Regions from separate parts of the Streptomyces sp. CG4 genome, predicted to be linked through region 1. Evidence: riboswitches for the same ligand, from Rfam matches in the RefSeq annotation. Region 1 holds a riboswitch; each other region holds the start of a gene.
What was found. Region 1 has a riboswitch for cyclic di-AMP ahead of AB5L52_RS23310 (M23 family metallopeptidase). Riboswitches for the same ligand answer to the same signal wherever they lie in the genome.

Region 1 (4,574 bases):
GCGTCGGACAGATTGGCCAGCACGGAGTAGAACAGGTGCGGCATGCCGGCGTCCTGCTGGAGCTGTCGGTCGATCGCGTCCTCCAGGAGGTGCGTCGCGGCGAGATACGCGCGCCAGGCGCGCTGCTCCTCGGGGGTGAGCCAGCGGGTCGTCATGCCGCCAGTGTAGGTTTGTTTCAAACTTGAACCAAGGCCGACTTCGCCACTTCCCAGGGAGAGCACGCCGATGCCGTACCCGTACGTGCTGCTGTCCGCCGCCGTCTCCCTCGACGGCTACCTGGACGACACCGGCCCCGAGCGGCTGCTGCTGTCCAGTCCGGCCGACTTCGACCGGGTCGACGCGGTACGGGCCTCGGTCGACGCCATCCTCATCGGCGCCGGCACCATCCGCGCCGACAACCCGCGGCTGCTGGTCAACTCCGCCGAGCGCCGCGCGGCCCGCCTCCGGGAGGGCCGGTCGGAGTATCCGCTGAAGGTGACCGTCACCGCCACCGGTGCCCTCGACCCCGACGCAAAGTTCTGGCACACCGGCGGCGACAAGCTCGTCTACACGACCGACCAGGGTGCCGAGCAAGCCACCCGCCGCCTCGGCGGCACCGCCGACGTCGTCCCGCTCGGCCCCGAGCTCGACTGGCGCGCCGTGCTGTCCCACCTGCACGACGTGCGCGGCGTACGGCGGCTGATGGTCGAGGGCGGCGGCACGGTCCACACCCAGCTGCTGCGGCAGGGCCTCGCCGACGAGCTGCAGCTGGTCCTCGCCCCGCTGTTCGTCGGCGACCCGGCCGCGCCCCGCCTGTTCGGCCCGGGCGGCTACCAGTCCGGCCGGCTGCGGCTGACCGAGACCCGCCGGATCGAGGACGTGGTCCTCATGCGCTACGAGCCCACGGCCCCCGGCACCGGGCCGCTCCCCACCGCCGCCGACCGCCACTGGCTGCGCACCGCCTGCGAACTCGCCGCGCTGTGCCCGCCCTCGCCCACGGCGTTCAGCGTGGGTGCGGTGGTGGTCGCCGCCGACGGTACGGAGCTGGCCCGTGGCCACTCGCGCGAGGGGGCCGACCCCGTGGTCCACGCCGAGGAGGCGGCGCTGGCCAAGCTCGACCCGGCGGACCCGCGGCTGGCCACCGCCACCGTCTACAGCAGCCTGGAGCCGTGCGCCCGGCGCGCCTCCCGCCCCGCGCCGTGCTCCGAGCTGATCCTCCGGGCGGGGGTACGGCGGGTGGTCACGGCGTGGCAGGAGCCGGACACGTTCGTGGACGCGGCCGACGGGACCGGGGTGCTGGTGAAGGGGGGCGCCGAGGTGGTCGTACTGCCGGAGTGCGAGGAGCAGGCCAAGGCGCCGAACAGGCATCTGGTGGAGTGACGCGCCCGGAGGATGCTCAGGGCCGGTGAAAACACCCAGGGCCCGGAAACCATTGGTTTCCGGGCCCTGGGCCTTCAGTAGCGGGGACAGGATTTGAACCTGCGACCTCTGGGTTATGAGCCCAGCGAGCTACCGAGCTGCTCCACCCCGCGTCGTTGTGACTCCAGTGTACGCCATGCGCAGGACAGCTTGCACACCGGTTAACCGCGGCATGTCCTCCTCGCCCCGGCCGCCCCGCGGTCGGGCCCTGATCGTCTTCACCCACGGTGACCGGACGACCGCCCTCCGCATAACATCTGAGACACCATCAAAAACCCGGATACTCCTGAACGGCGACCAACTCGCCCGATTTGCAGCGGTCGTGACCGGTAAGTCCCCACTGGAAAGCGTTAATGATCAAGCCGAACGGCTTGGAAAGTGACTCTGAGGTCTATTAACGTTCGATAACGCAGCGCGGTCGTCCCAGCCGTCACAAGAGGCGGCTCCGTGCGCACGCGCCGAATCCCGTAAGGGAACCGGGGAACCACCACCTTGGGGTGAATCACGCGCATACTGACGTGAACTCGTCGAGTCCACGCCCGGTATACGCGCGTAGGAGACCTTCCTGCTCCGAACCCGTCAGCTAACCCGGTAGGCGGAGGAAGGAAAGGAGCACGCCCGAGTGGCGTCCAACCGGCCCGCCCCAGAAGCCCCGTTCGAGCCCGCGCAAGCCGAGCCGGATACCTTCGGCTACGGCGCCTACCGTGCGGAGGAGGGCCCCTGGGAGGAGTGGAACCCCACCGAGGAATCCCTCAACCCCGTCCGCGGCCGGCACCGCGTCGCCAAGCAGCGCGGCGGATTCGCGCGCAGCTCCACCGTCCTCGGCGTCGGTGTGATGGCCGCCGTCGGCGCGGGCGGCATGGCCAGCGCCAACACCGGCAAGCCGCCGGTCTCCATATCCCTGCCCGACTCGGTGACCCACTTCTTCGGCGAGGACTCCGCCCACCAGCACCAGGCCACCGCCACCGGGCTCAGCAAGGTCGGCGTGACCACCGACAGCGGTGACAGCGGCGATGCCGGCGAGGCCCTGCGCAACCGGATCATGGCCCAGGCCGAGCATCAGCAGAGCAAGGCCGACAGCAAGGCCACCGCCGCCGCCGAGAAGCAGACCGCCGACGCGGCGGCCAAGGCGGAGAAGGAGGCCGCGGCCAAGGCTGCCGCCGCCAAGCAGAAGGCGGAGGCCGACGCCGAGCAGGCGGCCGAGGCCAAGCGGCTGGCGGAGCTGGCCAAGCAGTACCAGCTGCCCGTCGTCTCGTACACGATCACCGGCACCTTCGGTCAGCCCGGCGCGATGTGGTCCTCCGGCTACCACACCGGTCTCGACTTCGCCGCCCCCACCGGCACCCTCATCAAGGCCGTCCACAGCGGCACGATCACCGAGGCCGGCTGGGCCGGCGCCTACGGCTACCGCACCATCCTGACCCTGGACGACGGCACCGAGCTGTGGTTCTGCCACCAGTCCTCGATCAACGTCTCGGTCGGCCAGAAGGTCTCCACCGGCGATGTCATCGGCCGCATCGGCGCCACCGGCAACGTCACCGGCCCGCACCTCCACCTGGAGGTCCACCCGAACGGCCAGGCGTCCGCCATCGACCCGGCGCCGTGGCTGCGCGACAAGGGCCTCAACCCCTGACCATGGCATGCGTGTGAACGCGACGCCGGCGGCGGAATGAGATCATCCACCGTCGGCGTTGATGTGGAACATGACGTCTTTGCGCACACTCGGCTCTTCCGACCTCGAGGTCTTCCCGCTCTGCCTCGGCGGCAACGTCTTCGGCTGGACCGCCGACGAGGAGACCTCCTTCGCCGTCCTCGACGCCTACGCGGCGGCGGGCGGCAACTTCGTCGACACCGCCGACTCCTACACCGCCTGGATCGAGGGCAACAAGGGCGGCGAGTCGGAGACGATCATCGGCAAGTGGGTCAAGGCGCGCGGCAACCGGGACCGCGTCGTCATCGCCACCAAGGTCAGCCAGCACCCCGAGTACCAGGGCCTGTCCGCCGCCAACATCAAGGCCGCCGCCGACGCCTCCCTGCGCCGTCTGGACACCGACTACATCGACCTCTACTACACCCACTTCGACCAGCCCGAGGTGCCGGTCGAGGAGATCATCGGCGCCCTCGACGAGCTGGTGAAGGCCGGCAAGGTCCGGCACATCGCCGCCTCCAACATCAGCCCCGAGCGCCTCAAGGCCTCCCTCGACTTCTCCGACCGCGAGGGCCTGGCCCGCTATGTCGCCCTCCAGCCGCACTACAACCTGGTCTCCCGCGACACCTACGAGGGCCCGCTGCAGGACCTGGCCGCCAAGGAGGGCCTGTCCGCGGTGCCCTACTTCTCGCTCGCCGCGGGCTTCCTGACCGGCAAGTACCGCCCCGGCGCGACGGTCGACAGCGCCCGCGCGAACCGGGCCCAGCAGTACGCGGACTCCGAGCGCGGCCACAAGGTCCTCGCGGCCCTGGACGAGATCGCCGCCGCGCACGACGCCCCCGTCGCCACGGTCGCCCTCGCCTGGCTGGCCGCCCAGCCGACCATCACCGCCCCGATCGCCTCGGCCCGCACCGTCGACCAGCTCCCGGCTCTGCTGGCGGCGGCGGACCTGAAGCTGACGGACGAGGAGGCGGCGAGCCTGACGGAGGCGTCGGCGTAAGGCACCCGTAGGTCACCTTTCCGCCGCGACGGCGTGTTCCGGCGGTGCCGGACTATCGGCGACCCGGAGGGCTACGACCGGTACGGGTTGTACACGGAGTAGGGCGCCGCCGGATATCCGTACCCCGGCCACGCCGTCGCCACTGGTGCCGCGTGCACCGGCCAGGCCGGCGCGGCCGCCCGGGCCGCATACTCCAATGCGGTCCGGGCCGTGTCCCGCCGCTTCCACAGCTCGTCCAGCAGCTCCCGCTCCCGTACGACGAAGTCGGCCCCGGCCTTCCCCTGGCGCCCCCGGCGCCGCAGAAACGCGAGCGACGTGGCGTACGCCTCGTACTGCGCCACCGCCCGCGCCGCCGTCCGGCCGTGGTGGTGCCGGGCGTAGTCGCGGGCCGTCCGCCGCGCCGCCATCGACCCGAGCGCGAACGGCTCGGCCGGCCCCAGCCACCCGGCCAGCACATACGCCGGCAGCTCCTCCCGCACGGTCCGCAGCTCCCGCTGCCGCGTCCAGATCGCGAGCCAGGTCAGCAGC
Region 2 (4,574 bases), 3.0 Mb from region 1:
GCGCAGCTGCCCGGCGTGGACCCCGTAGGCGTCCAGGAGTAACCGCACATCGGCCGGTTTCGCGCCGCTGGCACCGGTTTCGATCCGGCTCACCTTCGACTGGTGCCAGCCGACCAGCCGGGCCGCCTCACCGCTCGTGAGCCCCGCACCGGTACGCAGCGTGCGCAATTCGGCGCCCAGTTTGCGGCGCCGCACCGCCGGCCCGTTCTGCATGGGCTCCTCCTTACTCCTTCCGGGCCGCCCAAATACGGTCTCGCGTCGTAGAGTTCACCGCTTCGGGCGACAGATATATGCATATCTTGGTGGATCGCTCCCCGTGACCGGCCCGGTGATGGCAGGCTGACGAGCAAGCACCAGTCCGGGACCGTACTCGAACCCTTCCGCTCCGTGTCGGACTGCGGTCCCGTGGGAAAGGGACGACGTCGCCATGGCAGACCATCTGGAAGCATCCGTCACTCTGCCGAGCGATCCCGCCTCGGTCTCCGCCGCCCGCTCGTACGTCGTGGGCACGCTCGCGGAGTGGGGCCTGCCGTCGGACACCGACGTGGCCGACACCGTCCGCCTCATCGTCTCCGAACTCGCCACGAACGCCGTACAGCACACCTTCGGGCAGTCACCCACCTTCACGGTCGACATCGCGCTGGACCGTGACGAACATCTGCGCATCGGCGTCACGGACAGTCACCCGCGATTTCCGAAGAGACTGCCTGCCGCCGTCCAGCAGGACAACGGCCGCGGCATGGTCATCATCCGCTGGCTCACCGCCGAATGCGGCGGCAAACTCCTCGTCCGCCCCACCCGCGAGGGCGGCAAGACCATCTCCATCGAACTCCCGTGGACGTCTCCGGTGGAGCCGGTGCCGTAGACCCCGGTCGTCATCGCCCGGCTCGGCGGAAGGCTCCGCGCAGCAGCGCCCGGAAGGCGTCCGCGGCCGGAGTCGTCTCGTCCGCGCGGTGGGCCACCGAGATGGTCCGGCGCAGACGGCCCGGCTCCAGGGGGCGCACCCCCACCGGTGTGACGGCCGTGCGGGCCACCATCTCCGGTACGACGGCCACGCCGAGGCCGGCGCTGACGAGCGCGCACACCACGGCGTACCCGGGCGTCGGGACCAGCAGTGCCGGGGTGGCGCCCGCCTCGGCGAGCAGGGCCTCGACCTCGCGCCGGGCCGGATGGTGCGGCGCCATGCTGATCAACGGCTGCCCGGCCAGCTCCGCCAGCGGCAGCCGGGACGAGGCACTGCTCAGGGCGTGTCCCGGTGCGGTCACCAGCACCAGCTCCTCCACCAGGACCGGCTCCAGACGCACCGACGACGGCACCGGCACGGGCTCGGCCGGGTGATAGGTGTGGGTCAGCGCCAGGTCCACCTCGCCGGCCGCCACCGCCGTGACCCCGGCCGGCGGGTCGTAGTCCGCGACCGACAGGGTGACCTCCGGATGCGCCCGGCGGAACGCGCTCAGCGCAGGCGGCAGCAGATGCACCCCGGCGGTCGGGAAGGTGCCGAGCCGCAGTGTGCCGCCGGTGAGTCCGGTGAGCCGCGCCAGTTCGTGCCGGGCCCGCTCCAGTTCGTCGAGCACCCTCCGGGCCCGAGCCACCAGCACCTCGCCCGCCTCGGTCAGCCGGGCTCCCCGGTGATGGCGGACCAGCAGCGCGGTGCCCGCCTCCCGCTCCAGCTTGGCCAGCTGCTGGGAGAGGGCGGGCGGGGTGTAGCCGAGCCGGTCGGCGGCCCGGGTGATCGAGCCGGCCTCCGCCACGGCGACCAGCGCGGCCAGCCGAGTGGGGTCGTACACCCCATCAGCCTAAAGCATTCCTTTAGGCTCACTCAGAGAATCCGAAATACCTGCTGAAGGTTCCGCCGGGGCACGCTGGCGGCATGGACGCACAGCTCATCGCCTTCACCGGGATCGCCGCCGGACTCGTCGCCATGCCGGGCGCCGACTTCACCGTGGTCGTACGCAACGCGCTGGTCTCGCGCCGGGCCGGCGCGGTCTGCGGGCTCGGCATCGCGGGCGGGCTCCTGGTGCACGCCACCCTGGCGGTGGCAGGCGTCGCGGCCGTACTGGTGGCCGTCCCCGCGCTGTTCCGGGCAATGCAGCTGCTGGGCGGCGCCTATGTGCTGCAGCTGGGGGTGCGCACCCTGTGGTCGCTGCGCGGGTCCGCCGAGGCACCCGAGGAGACGGCGGCCCGGGCGGCACACCCGCTGCGCCAGGGCTTTGTCACCAACGTCCTCAATCCGAAGGCGTCGCTGACCTTCCTCAGCCTGCTGCCGCAGTTCGTGCCCGCCGGAAGCCATGCGCTGCCCCGGACACTGCTGCTCGCGCTGATCGTCTGCACGCTGGCACTGGTGTGGTTCCAGGCGGTCGTGCTGCTGGTGGACCGGCTGGGCAGGTGGTTGCGCCGACCCCGGGCCGCCCGTGGGCTCCAGGCGGGCACCGGGGTGGCGCTGACGGTGCTGGGAGCGGCTCTGCTGCTGGAGCCGCTCCTGGCCTGACGTCGGGTCAGTTGATCCGTCCGTACCAGACGCTGGAGGTCCAGATCTTCTGGAGCCGCACCACGTCACCGGTCTTCGGTGCATGCCAGATCTTCCCGTGACCGGCGTAGATGCCGACGTGGTAGACGTAGGAACCCGAGTGGAAGAACACCAGGTCACCGGCCCTCCGGCTGCCGGCTGAGATGTGGTGCGACGTGTTGTACTGTGCGGCGGCGGTGCGCGGCAGGCTCTTGCCCGCCTTCTTGAACGAGTAGAGCGTCAGGCCCGAGCAGTCGAACCTGTGCGGCCCGGTTGCCCCCCATTGGTACGGCGCCCCCTGCTTGGAGGCCGCGACCTGGAGTGCTTTCGACGCGAGGGTCGCGGCCGAGGCGTCAGGAGCCAGACCGGGGACCGTGATCGAGCCGCCGACGGCGGCGAGGGTGAGTGCCGAGGCCGTTCCGGCCCGGGCCATGAGCGACGGGACACGATTGAGCGCAGTCATGCGCAACCCTTCGTCAGCCGCCTGTGAAGGATGACCTGTCGGATTCGGGCTGGCGAAGTTGCCCGGCCGCGTTGCCGCGGCTTCACCCCAAGGGCTGCTCGGAACCTCCGGCCGTCCGCGACGAACAGACGAACTTCCGTTCCGGTGACCCGTCTTGCTCGGGTCCTCCACTCCTGCCGATCCACTCCTGTCGACCGGTCATCCGGGCGGCGGCAGGATTCGGCGTCCGCCCGGACCGCCCCGCCGCGGTGGCGGGGGCTTGTCGTCAGACAGGGATCTTCACCTACAGCTGTCTGAAAATCCCAACGGAATCGGGGATTTGTGGCGTTACTCACCACTCACTCGTTCGGGTGGACAACGTGCTGTTCAAGGCATCGTCAGATCCCGGTCGTAGCCCCGGACCTGGGGCGGAGCAACTCGTCCCGGGCCCGGGACCCGCGCAGTGTGCAAGTCTGAAAGCCTGAAAAGCGGCCTGGATATCCACCGGTCGGCGGTGCCCCGTTCGGGTTGTTTCGAGGCCGCTCCTCGCGAGCCGTGTCGACATTCGGATCATGTCCGGCCGGTCGGGCGTCCGGATCAGTGGCCGCCGTCGGGCGGGAGCGCGACGCGCGCGGTACGACGCTCACCGTCCAGGACCCGCAAGGCCCGTGCCAGCGTGTCCCGGTGCAGCTCCGTCTCGCCCCGCTGGTGCATCAACGCGAGGGCGTCGCGCAGCTCTGCGGCCTTGCGTACCAGGGCCTGGGCCGCGCGCAGCCCGTGGTAGGTGTCCCCGCCGTGCGCGGGATTGACGCGGCCCAGCAGGTCGGCCGCCTCCAGATAACGGTCGATCAGATCGCCCTCGGCACGCGTCAGTGCGGGCAGCGGCGGCAGGTCCGGCAGCATCGGCGGCTCACTTCGCGTCCGGTGCGCCGGGCATGCTCCGCCGGCTGGGCACGATGCCGTCCACCAGGCCGTAGGCCACCGCCGCGGGGGCGTCCAGGATCACGTCCCGCTCCAGATCCCGGTGTACCTGCTCCGCCGTGCGCCCGGTGTGCCGTACGAGCATCTCCTCCATCAGCGCGCGCACCCGGGTCAGCTCCTCGGCCTGGATGAGCAGGTCGCTGGGCTGGCCCTGCACCGGCTCGGCGAGCCGGGGCTGCTCGATCACCATGCGTGCGCCGGGCAGGGCGAACCGCTTGCCCGGGGTGCCGGCCGCGAGCAGCAGCGCGGCGTGGGACGCGGCCTGGCCCAGGCAGTAGGTCGCCACGTCGCAGCTGACGTAGCGCAGCGTGTCGTAGACGGCCGTCAGGGCGCTGAACGTGCCGCCCGGGGAGTTGACGTACAGCGTGATGTCCCGCTCCGGGGCCGCGTGTTCGAGGTACATGAGCTGGGCCATCACGTCGTTCGCGGCCGCGTCGTCGAGCGCGGTGCCGAGGAAGACGATCCGGTCCTCGAAGAGCTTGCCGTAGGGGTCGAGGGTGCGCACGCCGCCGCTGGTGCGCTCGGTGAACTCGGGCAGGACATGACGGGCGAAAGCTCGGGACATGGGACACCCCTTCTCGGCGCACGGCCCCGGTGGGCTCGGCTTCTGTAAAAAATGTACAGGACGTACGTGACGTTAGAATG
Region 3 (4,574 bases), 1.3 Mb from region 1:
CTGGAGTCGTCGCCTTCACGCAGCGTGGTGACCGAACCGCGGAAAGCGGGACGGGCGGGAGGTGCGGGGTGCTATGGGGCGCATAAATGCAAGACCGGAGCGAGCCCGATGAAAGGCCTCCACCACAAGATCGTCAGGCTGCGGCCGGGCCCGGTGACACAAGGCCCCTGTGCCCATGGTTAGGCTCCGGCCTCATGGACGTACTCATCCATCTCTTCGTCGGCCTGCACATCATCGGTATCGCCGCGCTGCTCGGCGGTTTCCTCACTCAGATGAAGGCGATGGGCCAGGGCACGGCCCGGTTCGTGCCCGGGATGCTGCACGGCGCGGTGACCATGCTGGTCACCGGCGTGATCCTGGTCGGGCTCAACCAGGCCGACCACCACCACGTCAACGCCATCAAGATCGGCGCCAAGCTGGCGCTGCTGATCGTGATCCTCGGGCTGGTCTACGTGAAGCGCGACGAGGAGAAGATCGAAAAGGGCGCGTTCGGCGCGGTCGGCCTGCTGACCATGGCGAACATCTTCATCGCCGTGCTGTGGACCTGACGGCCGTGCTGTGGACCTGACGGTCATCCGACCCCGCCGCCGGCGCGGGCCGCGCGCACCGCATCGGCGGCGAGCACGAGCCACACCACCACGGCCGCCCACAACAGCACCTGTCCCGGCCGGCTGAGCCACGGGACACCGACGGCGGTCGCGACCGACAGTGCCGCCGCCGTCATTCCCATCGGGAACACCGTCGACCACCGCCGCTCGTCGTGGCCGAGCCGGGGCCGCGCCGCCTCGGCGGCCGGCAGTACCGGACACCAGGCCAGATCCAGCACGAGCAGCAGGACCGTCACGGCGCGCAGCACACCGCGATCGTCGTCGTCCCACAGATACAGGCCCGCATCGTCCCCGGCGATGAGCAGTCTCGCCCCCCGGTCAGCGCCGAGATGGCGAGCGCCCCGCCCGGTATCCAGTGGTCGCCCGTCCCCTCCAGCACCTGCCGCACGTCGAAGTGCGCCAGCGCGAAGCCGTAGAGCACCAGGCCCAGCCGGCACAGCACCAGCGCCGTGTGCGCGAGCCACACCGTGCGCTCGGCCGCGGCCAGCGTGGCCGCCAGCACGGCCAGCCCCTGTGTGGTCACACAACACAGGAACACTGCTCACGGCGGCCCCGGCCGCGGGAAGCCGGTCCACCCACCCCCGCACGCAGACCCGAGATGCCGGGCATGCGCCCGATGCCGGAAGCCACGCGATCCCTGCCCGGGAAGGGCACGCGTGCGTGGACAGCGAAAACGTGGACAGCGAAAACGTGGACAGCGAAAACGTCGGTACGCGCGCGTGAGCCGCAAGAACGCCGCCAGGCACGACGGGAGCAAAAGACCGCAAGGCGCGGTGGGTGGCAAAAGGGGGCCAGGCGCGCGTGGGGAGCACGACGCCCCCACACGCGCATGGGGCGCAAGAACCCGCTGCCCACGCGTGGGCGGCAAAGACGCCGGCACGCGCGCGTGGGCGTTCAAAAGACGCGGCACGCGCGCGTGGAGCGCGGAAGGCCGGGGCGTACCCCGGCCCGGCGGCGATCAGCCCGGTCGGACCACGCTGTGGATGATCGATTCGCCGCCGTAGTAGATCGACTCCTCGCGGACGTACGCGCCCGGCTTCGGGGCGTGGATCATCATGCCGTTGCCTATGTAGACGCCGACGTGGCTGATGTCGTCGTAGAAGAAGACCAGGTCACCCGGCCGCGCATTCGCCAGGGAGACCGTGGTGCCCGCGTTGACCTGGTCGTACGTGGTGCGCGGAAGCGAGACGCCGGCGGCTCTCCAGGCGGCCTGGGTCAGGCCCGAGCAGTCGTAGGAGCCCGGCCCGGTGGCGCCCCACACATACGGCTTGCCTATCTGCGAACGGGCGAAGGCGATCGCCTTCTCCGCCTTCGTGTCGTACGAGCCGGACGTCGAGGAGCCGCCGGAGCCGGAACCCGTCGAACCGGACCCAGAACCGGAACCGGACCCAGAACCAGAACTGGAGCCGGATCCCGTGGACGAGGACGACGACGAGCCGGCCTGCTGATCGGCCTGCTGCTTCGCCAGCTCGGCCGCCTTGCGCGCCGCCTCCTCCTGCTTCTGCCGCTCGATCTCGGCCAGCCGCGCCTTCTCCTGGGCCGTCAGCTGCGACAGCAGCTCGCGCGCGGAGGCGAGTTTCTTCTGGACGGTGGTCTTGGCGGTCTGCAGGTCGTGCTGCGAGTCCGTGAGGGTCTGCAGGCTCTGCGCGGCCTCCCGCCGCATCTTCATGGTCGAGGCCTGCTCGCCGATGTAGGCGTCGACCGCGCTCTTCTCCCGCGTGGTCAGCCGGTTCATCAACTGGCTCTGGTCGAAGTAGTCCTGCGGGTTGTTCGCGAGCAGGAACGTGGCCGTGGGAGGAGCGGCCACGCCGGAGCGGTACTGGGCCGCGGCGAAGGAGCCCAGCTCCTCGCGGGCCTTGTTGAGGCGCTCGGTGCGCCGGGCGACGTCGTTGCGGAGCGAGTCGACGCGTCCCCGCTGTTTGCCGGTGCGTTCCTTGGCCGCGTCGTACTTTTCGGTCGCCGACTCGGCCTGGCGGTAGAGGTCATCGACCTTCTTCTCGACCTCCTCCAGGCTCGGCTTGGCGTGATCGGTTCCCGGGGCGGCCTCGGCGCTCTGCGAGAGCACGGCCATGGAGGTGAGGGCGGCGGTGGCGAGAGCGGGGGTGCGGAAGCCCGCGCCGATGGTCCCGCCGGGGCGCGGCTTGCGATGCGACGCCAAGGGAGGCGACTCCTTCCAATGGACCGCCTACCGGGTTAGCTGTCGGGTTCGGGCGGCGGTTCGGAAGGGTTGCCCTACGGCGTCGTCCCGGGCGGGAGTCGGCCGATTCACCCCGGGATCGGTGGGTCCCCGGCTCCGGGCGCCACGCGGGCACGCCGGACTCGGCGGAGGCCGCGCGGCCCGGCGGGGTTCGCCGGTAGGGGTCGTACGGCCCGACCGCACGCTAGCCAACTCGTGTGACTCCTGTGAAGGTTGGTGCGCGATATGTCCGATACATTTTCGTGACCTGAGGGCGGTTTCACGGCTGTGTCATCGGACGGTTCCGCAGCGTGAGTGGGTGATGGGTCCCTCGGCGGTGAAGACCGGCTCTCGCTCGAACCGGCCATGTTCCGGGGACGGCGAACGGTTGTCGGTGGGGCGCCCTAGACTCGGAGAGCGATGAGCAGCCTCTTTGACGACAGCTTCCTGGCGGACCTCCAGACCCCTCGCGGGCGCGAGGAGGAGACCCCGCCGCCGCCCGAGGACGATCACGCTCCGGAGTCGCTTCCGGACGATCTGTTCGGCGGGAAGTTCGACGTGCCGCCGGACCGGGACGCCTACTACCGCGACGGCGCCCCCCGCCCCGCGATCGACCCGGCGGCCCTCCTGGCGGGGCTGAACGACAACCAGCGCGCCGCGGTCGTGCACGCCGGTTCCCCGCTGCTCATCGTCGCCGGCGCCGGCTCCGGCAAGACCCGTGTGCTCACCCACCGCATCGCCCACCTGCTCGCCGAGCGGAATGTGCACCCGGGCCAGATCCTCGCGATCACCTTCACCAACAAGGCCGCGGGCGAGATGAAGGAGCGCGTCGAGCACCTCGTCGGCCCGCGCGCGAACGCGATGTGGGTGATGACCTTCCACAGCGCGTGCGTGCGCATCCTGCGCCGGGAGAGCAAGAAGCTCGGCTTCACCTCGTCGTTCTCGATCTACGACGCCGCCGACAGCAAGCGGCTGATGGCCCTGGTCTGCCGCGATCTGGACCTCGACCCCAAGCGCTTCCCGCCGAAGTCGTTCAGCGCGAAGATCAGCAACCTGAAGAACGAGCTGATCGACGAGGAGGACTTCGCCGCCCAGGCCGCCGACGGCTTCGAGAAGACCCTCGCCCAGGCCTACGCGCTCTACCAGTCGCGGCTGCGCGAGGCCAACGCACTCGACTTCGACGACCTGATCATGACGACGGTGAACCTGCTGCGCGCCTTCCCGGACGTCGCCGAGCACTACCGCCGCCGCTTCCGGCACGTCCTGGTCGACGAGTACCAGGACACCAACCACGCCCAGTACGCCCTGGTCCGCGAGCTGGTCGGCACCGGCGAGCGGGCCGCCGAGGACGTGGACGTACCGCCTGGCGAGTACGACATCCCGCCCGCCGAACTGTGCGTCGTGGGCGACGCGGACCAGTCGATCTACGCCTTCCGAGGCGCGACGATCCGCAACATCCTCCAGTTCGAGGAGGACTACCCGGACGCGACGACGATCCTGCTGGAGCAGAACTACCGCTCCACGCAGACCATCCTGTCCGCCGCCAACGCGGTCATCGAGCGCAACGAGTCCCGCCGCCCGAAGAACCTGTGGACCAACGCCGGCCAGGGCGCGCGGATCACCGGATACGTCGCCGACACCGAGCACGACGAGGCCCAGTTCGTCGCCGACGAGATAGACCGCCTGGTCGACGCGGGCGAGGCCAAGGCCGGCGATGTCGCGGTCTTCTACCGCACCAACGCCCAGTCCCGTGTCTTCGAAGAGATCTTCATCCGCGTCGGCCTGCCCTA
Region 4 (4,574 bases), 630 kb from region 1:
CCAGCTCGACGGCGTCCAGGGTCTCGGTCAGCGAGCCGATCTGGTTGACCTTGACCAGCAGGGCGTTGGCGGTGCCCTCCTCGATGCCGCGGGCCAGGCGCTCCGGGTTGGTGACGAACAGGTCGTCGCCGACGAGCTGGACCTTGTCGCCGAGCTTGTCGGTGATGACCTTCCAGCCGGCCCAGTCGTCCTCGAACAGCGGGTCCTCGATGGAGACCAGCGGGTACGCGGCGACGAGCTCCTCGTAGTACTCGGTCATCTCGGCGGCCGAGCGGGACTTGCCCTCGAACTCGTACTTGCCGTCCTTGTAGAACTCGGACGCGGCGACGTCGAGCGCGAGCGCGATCTGCTCGCCGGGTACGTATCCGGCCTGCTTGATGGCCTCGATGATGAGGTCGAGGGCGGCGCGGTTGGACTCCAGGTTCGGGGCGAAGCCGCCCTCGTCGCCGAGGCCGGTGGACAGGCCCTTGTTCTTCAGGACCTTCTTCAGCGTGTGGTAGACCTCGGCGCCCCAGCGCAGGGCCTCGGAGAAGGACTCCGCGCCGATCGGGGCGATCATGAACTCCTGGATGTCCACGTTGGAGTCCGCGTGCGAGCCGCCGTTCAGGATGTTCATCATCGGCACCGGCAGCAGGTGCGCGTTCGGGCCGCCCAGGTAGCGGAAGAGCGGGAGGTCCGAGGCTTCGGAGGCGGCGTGGGCGACGGCGAGGGAGACGCCGAGGATGGCGTTGGCGCCGAGCGAGCCCTTGTTGTCGGTGGCGTCCAGGTCGAACATGGCCTGGTCGATCAGGCGCTGCTCGGTGGCGTCGTAGCCGACCAGCTCCGGGCCGATCTGCTCGATGACGGCGAGGACGGCCTTCTCGACGCCCTTGCCCTGGTAACGGTTGGAGTCACCGTCGCGCAGCTCGATGGCCTCGAAGGCACCGGTCGAGGCGCCGGACGGGACGGCGGCACGACCCGTGCTGCCGTCGTCGAGGCCGACCTCGACCTCGACCGTGGGGTTGCCTCGGGAGTCCAGGATTTCCCGGGCTACGACGACGTCGATGGACGGCACGAGCATCTCCTTCTTGGATGTGACGCTGGAAGTGCGAGGTGGTGTGCCTTACGGCTGTGCCTTGCGACTAGAGCCTAACCGTCTCCGGGGGATCGGCCACCGACCGACCGACCCGTGGATGGTGAGGGACATGCAGACGGTACCCATTGTTCACCGACGGAACAAATGGGGGCTCCGGTGATGCCGGGCTGAAGAGTGGGGAAACGGGGCGAGACACAAAAGACCCCGCCCCGGCGCGTACGGGGGAACACGCGCCGGGGCGGGGGGCCCGTGGGGACGGGGGGACCCTCACGGGAGCCTCAGTGTGGGGGGGTGGGGATGTGAGGGCGCTGCGGATCCGGCCGGAGCCGGATGTGTCACTTCAGGTGCAGCTGCTGGCCCGGGTAGATGAGGTTGGCGTCCTCGACGATGTCCTTGTTCAGCTGGAACAGCTTCTGCCAGCCGCCGGCCACGTGGTGCTTCTCGGCGATGGAGCTGAGGGTGTCACCCGTGACGACCTTGTACTCGCCGTCGCCCTTCTTGACCTTCTTGCCGGTCGGGGTGGTGACGGTCTTGCTCTTCGCCGGGGCCGTGCGCTCGGTGGAGCGGGTGGCGGCCTGCTGGTCGGTGGAGCGGGTGGTGGTGCCGGTGCCCTGGCTCGACGAGGTGGTGCTCGGGGCGGAGCCGTTGTAGGCGGCGCTCGACAGGCCCGTGCCGCAGACCGGCCAGGCGCCCTTGCCCTGCGCACCGAGGACCTTCTCGGCGACGGCGATCTGCTGCGCCTTGGTGGCCTGGTTGGCGGTCGAGGCGTAGGCGGTGCCGCCGTACGCGGCCCAGGTGGAGGCGGAGAACTGCAGGCCACCGTAGAAGCCGTTGCCGGTGTTGATGGACCAGTTGCCGCCGGACTCGCACTGGGCGACGGTGTCCCACTCGGAGGCGGTGGCGGCAGAAGCGTTGCCGGCCGCCATCAGCGGCGCGGCGACGGCGGCACCGGTGACACCGGCGAGCGCGACGACGCGGACAGCCTTGGACGGACGACGGTGCTTGCCCTTGCCGGAGAACAGCATGGAGATCCCCTCACCGACGCCTGCGAGGTGAGCTGTCGGGTTCGGGCCGGTTGAGTTGCCCGGCCGCACGCCCGCTGTCGCGGGCCTGCGGCTTCACCCCAAGCCGGTTCCGGCATCAACTGCCGGTTCCGGCGCCTACCTTGGGTCCCCCGCTCCTGCCTACGGCGCATGACGCGACGACTGTTCCCGGGCAACCGCTGGCAGGACTCGGCGTTGCGGATGCCGGGGCTCGTGGTGACGAGCGGTCCTGACCGTAGACAGGTGATCGGCGGAATTTCAAAGACGATCAGGGCTTCTGAGACTCATCCCACACTTTCGCCAAACCGGACATTAAGCGCGAAGTGGGGCGCCAACTGCCGTTATTCGGCGTCCTTTTCGCCCCCGACTTTCAGGGTCTGACCGGCGGTGATGTGGTTCGGGTCGGCCCCGATGACGTTCTTGTTGCCGTCATAGAGCGCGTGCCATCCGCCGTCGACGCCAAGGGAGTCGGCGATCGAGGCGAGGGAGTCGCCCTCGCGGACGGTGTACGTGTCCCGTTCGCGCCCGGCGTGACGGCCGGACTGTGCGTCGTTCTGACCGTTTGCCGCGCTTTCGTCCGCACTCCCGCCACGGTGACGTCCACCGCTGCTGAGCGCGCCGGTGTCAATCAGGCTCCAAGAGCCGTCGGACTGCCGGGAATTGTCCGACTCGTCCGCGCCGGGCGTCGCCGTGGGCGAGCCCTCGCTCCCTTGCCGGCTCCCGTCGCCGTTCGAGTCGGACTTGTGAGCCTTGTCATCCTTGTCGGACTTGGGGGTGCTCGCACCTGTGGAGCCGTCGGTCGCCTCCGGGGTCCCGGTGGCGTCCTTGCCCGGGGTCGAGCCGGGGGCCGGCGTGGCGCTCGCGCCGGACGAGGAGGAGCCGGAGGCATCCGAACCGGGGGAATCCGAACCGGATCCGGAGCCCGAGCCCGAGCCTGCGCCCGACTCGGAGCCGGTGCCGGACGTGGAGCCGGTGCCGGAGCCGGAACTGGAACCGGAACTCGACCCGGGCGAGGACGAGTCCGCCAGACCGGACGGGCCGGAGCCGCCGGCGGAGCCGGACCCGTCACTCGCGCCACCCGACCCACCGGAGCCGCTGACGCCGGGGTCCACGTCGACCGAACCGGAGTGGGAGGTCAGACCGGCGGTCAGCGCACACATGGCCCATGGCGTGGTGCCCTGGTCGGCGAGGATCTTCTCGGCGACGGCGATCTGCTGGGAGCGGCTGGCCTGGTCGGCGCTGTCGGCGTACTGCGTGCCGCCGTACTTGTCCCAGTCGTCCTGCGAGATCTGCAGTCCGCCGTAGTACCCGTTCCCGCTGTTCGCGCTCCAGGAGCCGCCGCTCTCGCACTGGGCGACCCTGTCCCATGTGGTGCCGTCGGCCGCGTTGGCGTTCGCGGCGCCGAGCAGCGGGATGGCGATCGCGGAGCCGGTCACTCCGGCCGCGACGAGGAGGGCCGGAGCCTGACGGGGGCGACGGTGACGACCGTTCCCGGAGAGCATGCGGATGCCTTTCGTGCGACAGCGGGACCGGCGCGGCGCCGTGATGCACGTCGCCACGCCGATGGGTGAACGTATCGGCAGACGATCACTTGTCACAAGTTAATGCCGCGCAGATCACGTGAAGATCACAGAGTTGAACCCGCTTCGTGTTAACCCTGCTACGGCTTTGCCGGTTCTACGGCTGTGCCCGTGCTACGACTGTGCCCGTGCTACGGCTCTGCCGGCGGCCGGGGTGAACTCCACGGGCAGGGTGCGCAGGCCCCGCATGATGAGCCCGCCGCGCCAGCGCAGCTCGGCCTGATCGCCGGCGAGCCGCAGGTCGGGCAGGCGGGTGAGCAGGGTGGCGAGCGCGGTCTGGCCCTCCAGCCGGGCGAGCGGCGCGCCGAGGCAGTAGTGGATGCCGTGGCCGTAACCGAGGTGCTGGTTGTCACGCCGGGAGAGATCCAGCACGTCCGGGTCGGCGAACCGCTCCGGGTCCCGGTCCGCCGCCGCGAGCACCACGAGCACCGGATCCCCCTGCGCGATGTCCTGCCCGCCGACGGTGAGCGGCTCGGTGGCGAACCGCCAGGTCGCCAGCTCCACCGGGCCGTCGTAGCGCAGGAGTTCCTCCACTCCGGTCTCCAGCAGATCCTTGTCTCCGCCGGCCAGGGACCGCTGGAGCCGGGCGCGCTGCTCGGGGTGGGTGAGCAGGGCGTAGGTGCCGTTGCCGATCAAGTTCACGGTGGTCTCGAAACCGGCGAAAAGCAGGATGAAGGCCATCGCGGCGGCCTCGTTCTCGGTGAGGTGCTCGCCGTGGTCGGAGGCGCGGATGAGGCCGGAGATGAGGTCCTCGCCGGGCGCGGGCTCGGCGGGCAGCGCCTCGCGCTTCTTGTGGATCAGCTCGGCGAGGTAGCCGCGCATCTTCTTGACGGACCGTGCGACTCCGCCGCGCGGCCCGCCGCCGTGCCGGATCAT

Region 2: linked by a shared signal. The riboswitch ahead of AB5L52_RS37415 (C40 family peptidase) and the one ahead of AB5L52_RS23310 (M23 family metallopeptidase) in region 1 are both predicted to bind cyclic di-AMP.
Region 3: linked by a shared signal. The riboswitch ahead of AB5L52_RS17505 (NlpC/P60 family protein) and the one ahead of AB5L52_RS23310 (M23 family metallopeptidase) in region 1 are both predicted to bind cyclic di-AMP.
Region 4: linked by a shared signal. The riboswitch ahead of AB5L52_RS26365 (transglycosylase family protein) and the one ahead of AB5L52_RS23310 (M23 family metallopeptidase) in region 1 are both predicted to bind cyclic di-AMP.

Annotation. Positions count from the first base shown of each region.
Region 1 is NZ_CP163525.1:5,140,884-5,145,457, forward strand. Features, by position in the region: gene AB5L52_RS23295 (MarR family transcriptional regulator) at 1-155, opposite strand, end outside; gene AB5L52_RS23300 (dihydrofolate reductase family protein) at 226-1,359, shown strand; tRNA gene AB5L52_RS23305 (tRNA-Met) at 1,438-1,511, opposite strand; cyclic di-AMP (ydaO/yuaA leader) riboswitch at 1,845-2,013, shown strand; gene AB5L52_RS23310 (M23 family metallopeptidase) at 2,021-3,031, shown strand; gene AB5L52_RS23315 (aldo/keto reductase) at 3,102-4,046, shown strand; gene AB5L52_RS23320 (PrsW family intramembrane metalloprotease) at 4,118-4,574, opposite strand, start outside.
Region 2 is NZ_CP163525.1:8,146,106-8,150,679, forward strand. Features, by position in the region: gene AB5L52_RS37395 (helix-turn-helix transcriptional regulator) at 1-213, opposite strand, end outside; gene AB5L52_RS37400 (ATP-binding protein) at 428-865, shown strand; gene AB5L52_RS37405 (LysR family transcriptional regulator) at 876-1,787, opposite strand; gene AB5L52_RS37410 (LysE family translocator) at 1,871-2,488, shown strand; gene AB5L52_RS37415 (C40 family peptidase) at 2,496-2,969, opposite strand; cyclic di-AMP (ydaO/yuaA leader) riboswitch at 2,973-3,204, opposite strand; gene AB5L52_RS37420 (hypothetical protein) at 3,546-3,851, opposite strand; gene AB5L52_RS37425 (ATP-dependent Clp protease proteolytic subunit) at 3,859-4,494, opposite strand.
Region 3 is NZ_CP163525.1:3,876,420-3,880,993, reverse strand. Features, by position in the region: gene AB5L52_RS17515 (hypothetical protein) at 195-548, shown strand; partial or broken gene AB5L52_RS17510 (hypothetical protein) at 572-1,149, opposite strand; gene AB5L52_RS17505 (NlpC/P60 family protein) at 1,567-2,766, opposite strand; cyclic di-AMP (ydaO/yuaA leader) riboswitch at 2,774-2,943, opposite strand; gene pcrA (DNA helicase PcrA) at 3,205-4,574, shown strand, end outside.
Region 4 is NZ_CP163525.1:5,772,679-5,777,252, reverse strand. Features, by position in the region: gene eno (phosphopyruvate hydratase) at 1-1,060, opposite strand, end outside; gene AB5L52_RS26365 (transglycosylase family protein) at 1,411-2,100, opposite strand; cyclic di-AMP (ydaO/yuaA leader) riboswitch at 2,103-2,277, opposite strand; gene AB5L52_RS26360 (transglycosylase family protein) at 2,460-3,620, opposite strand; gene AB5L52_RS26355 (cytochrome P450) at 3,813-4,574, opposite strand, start outside.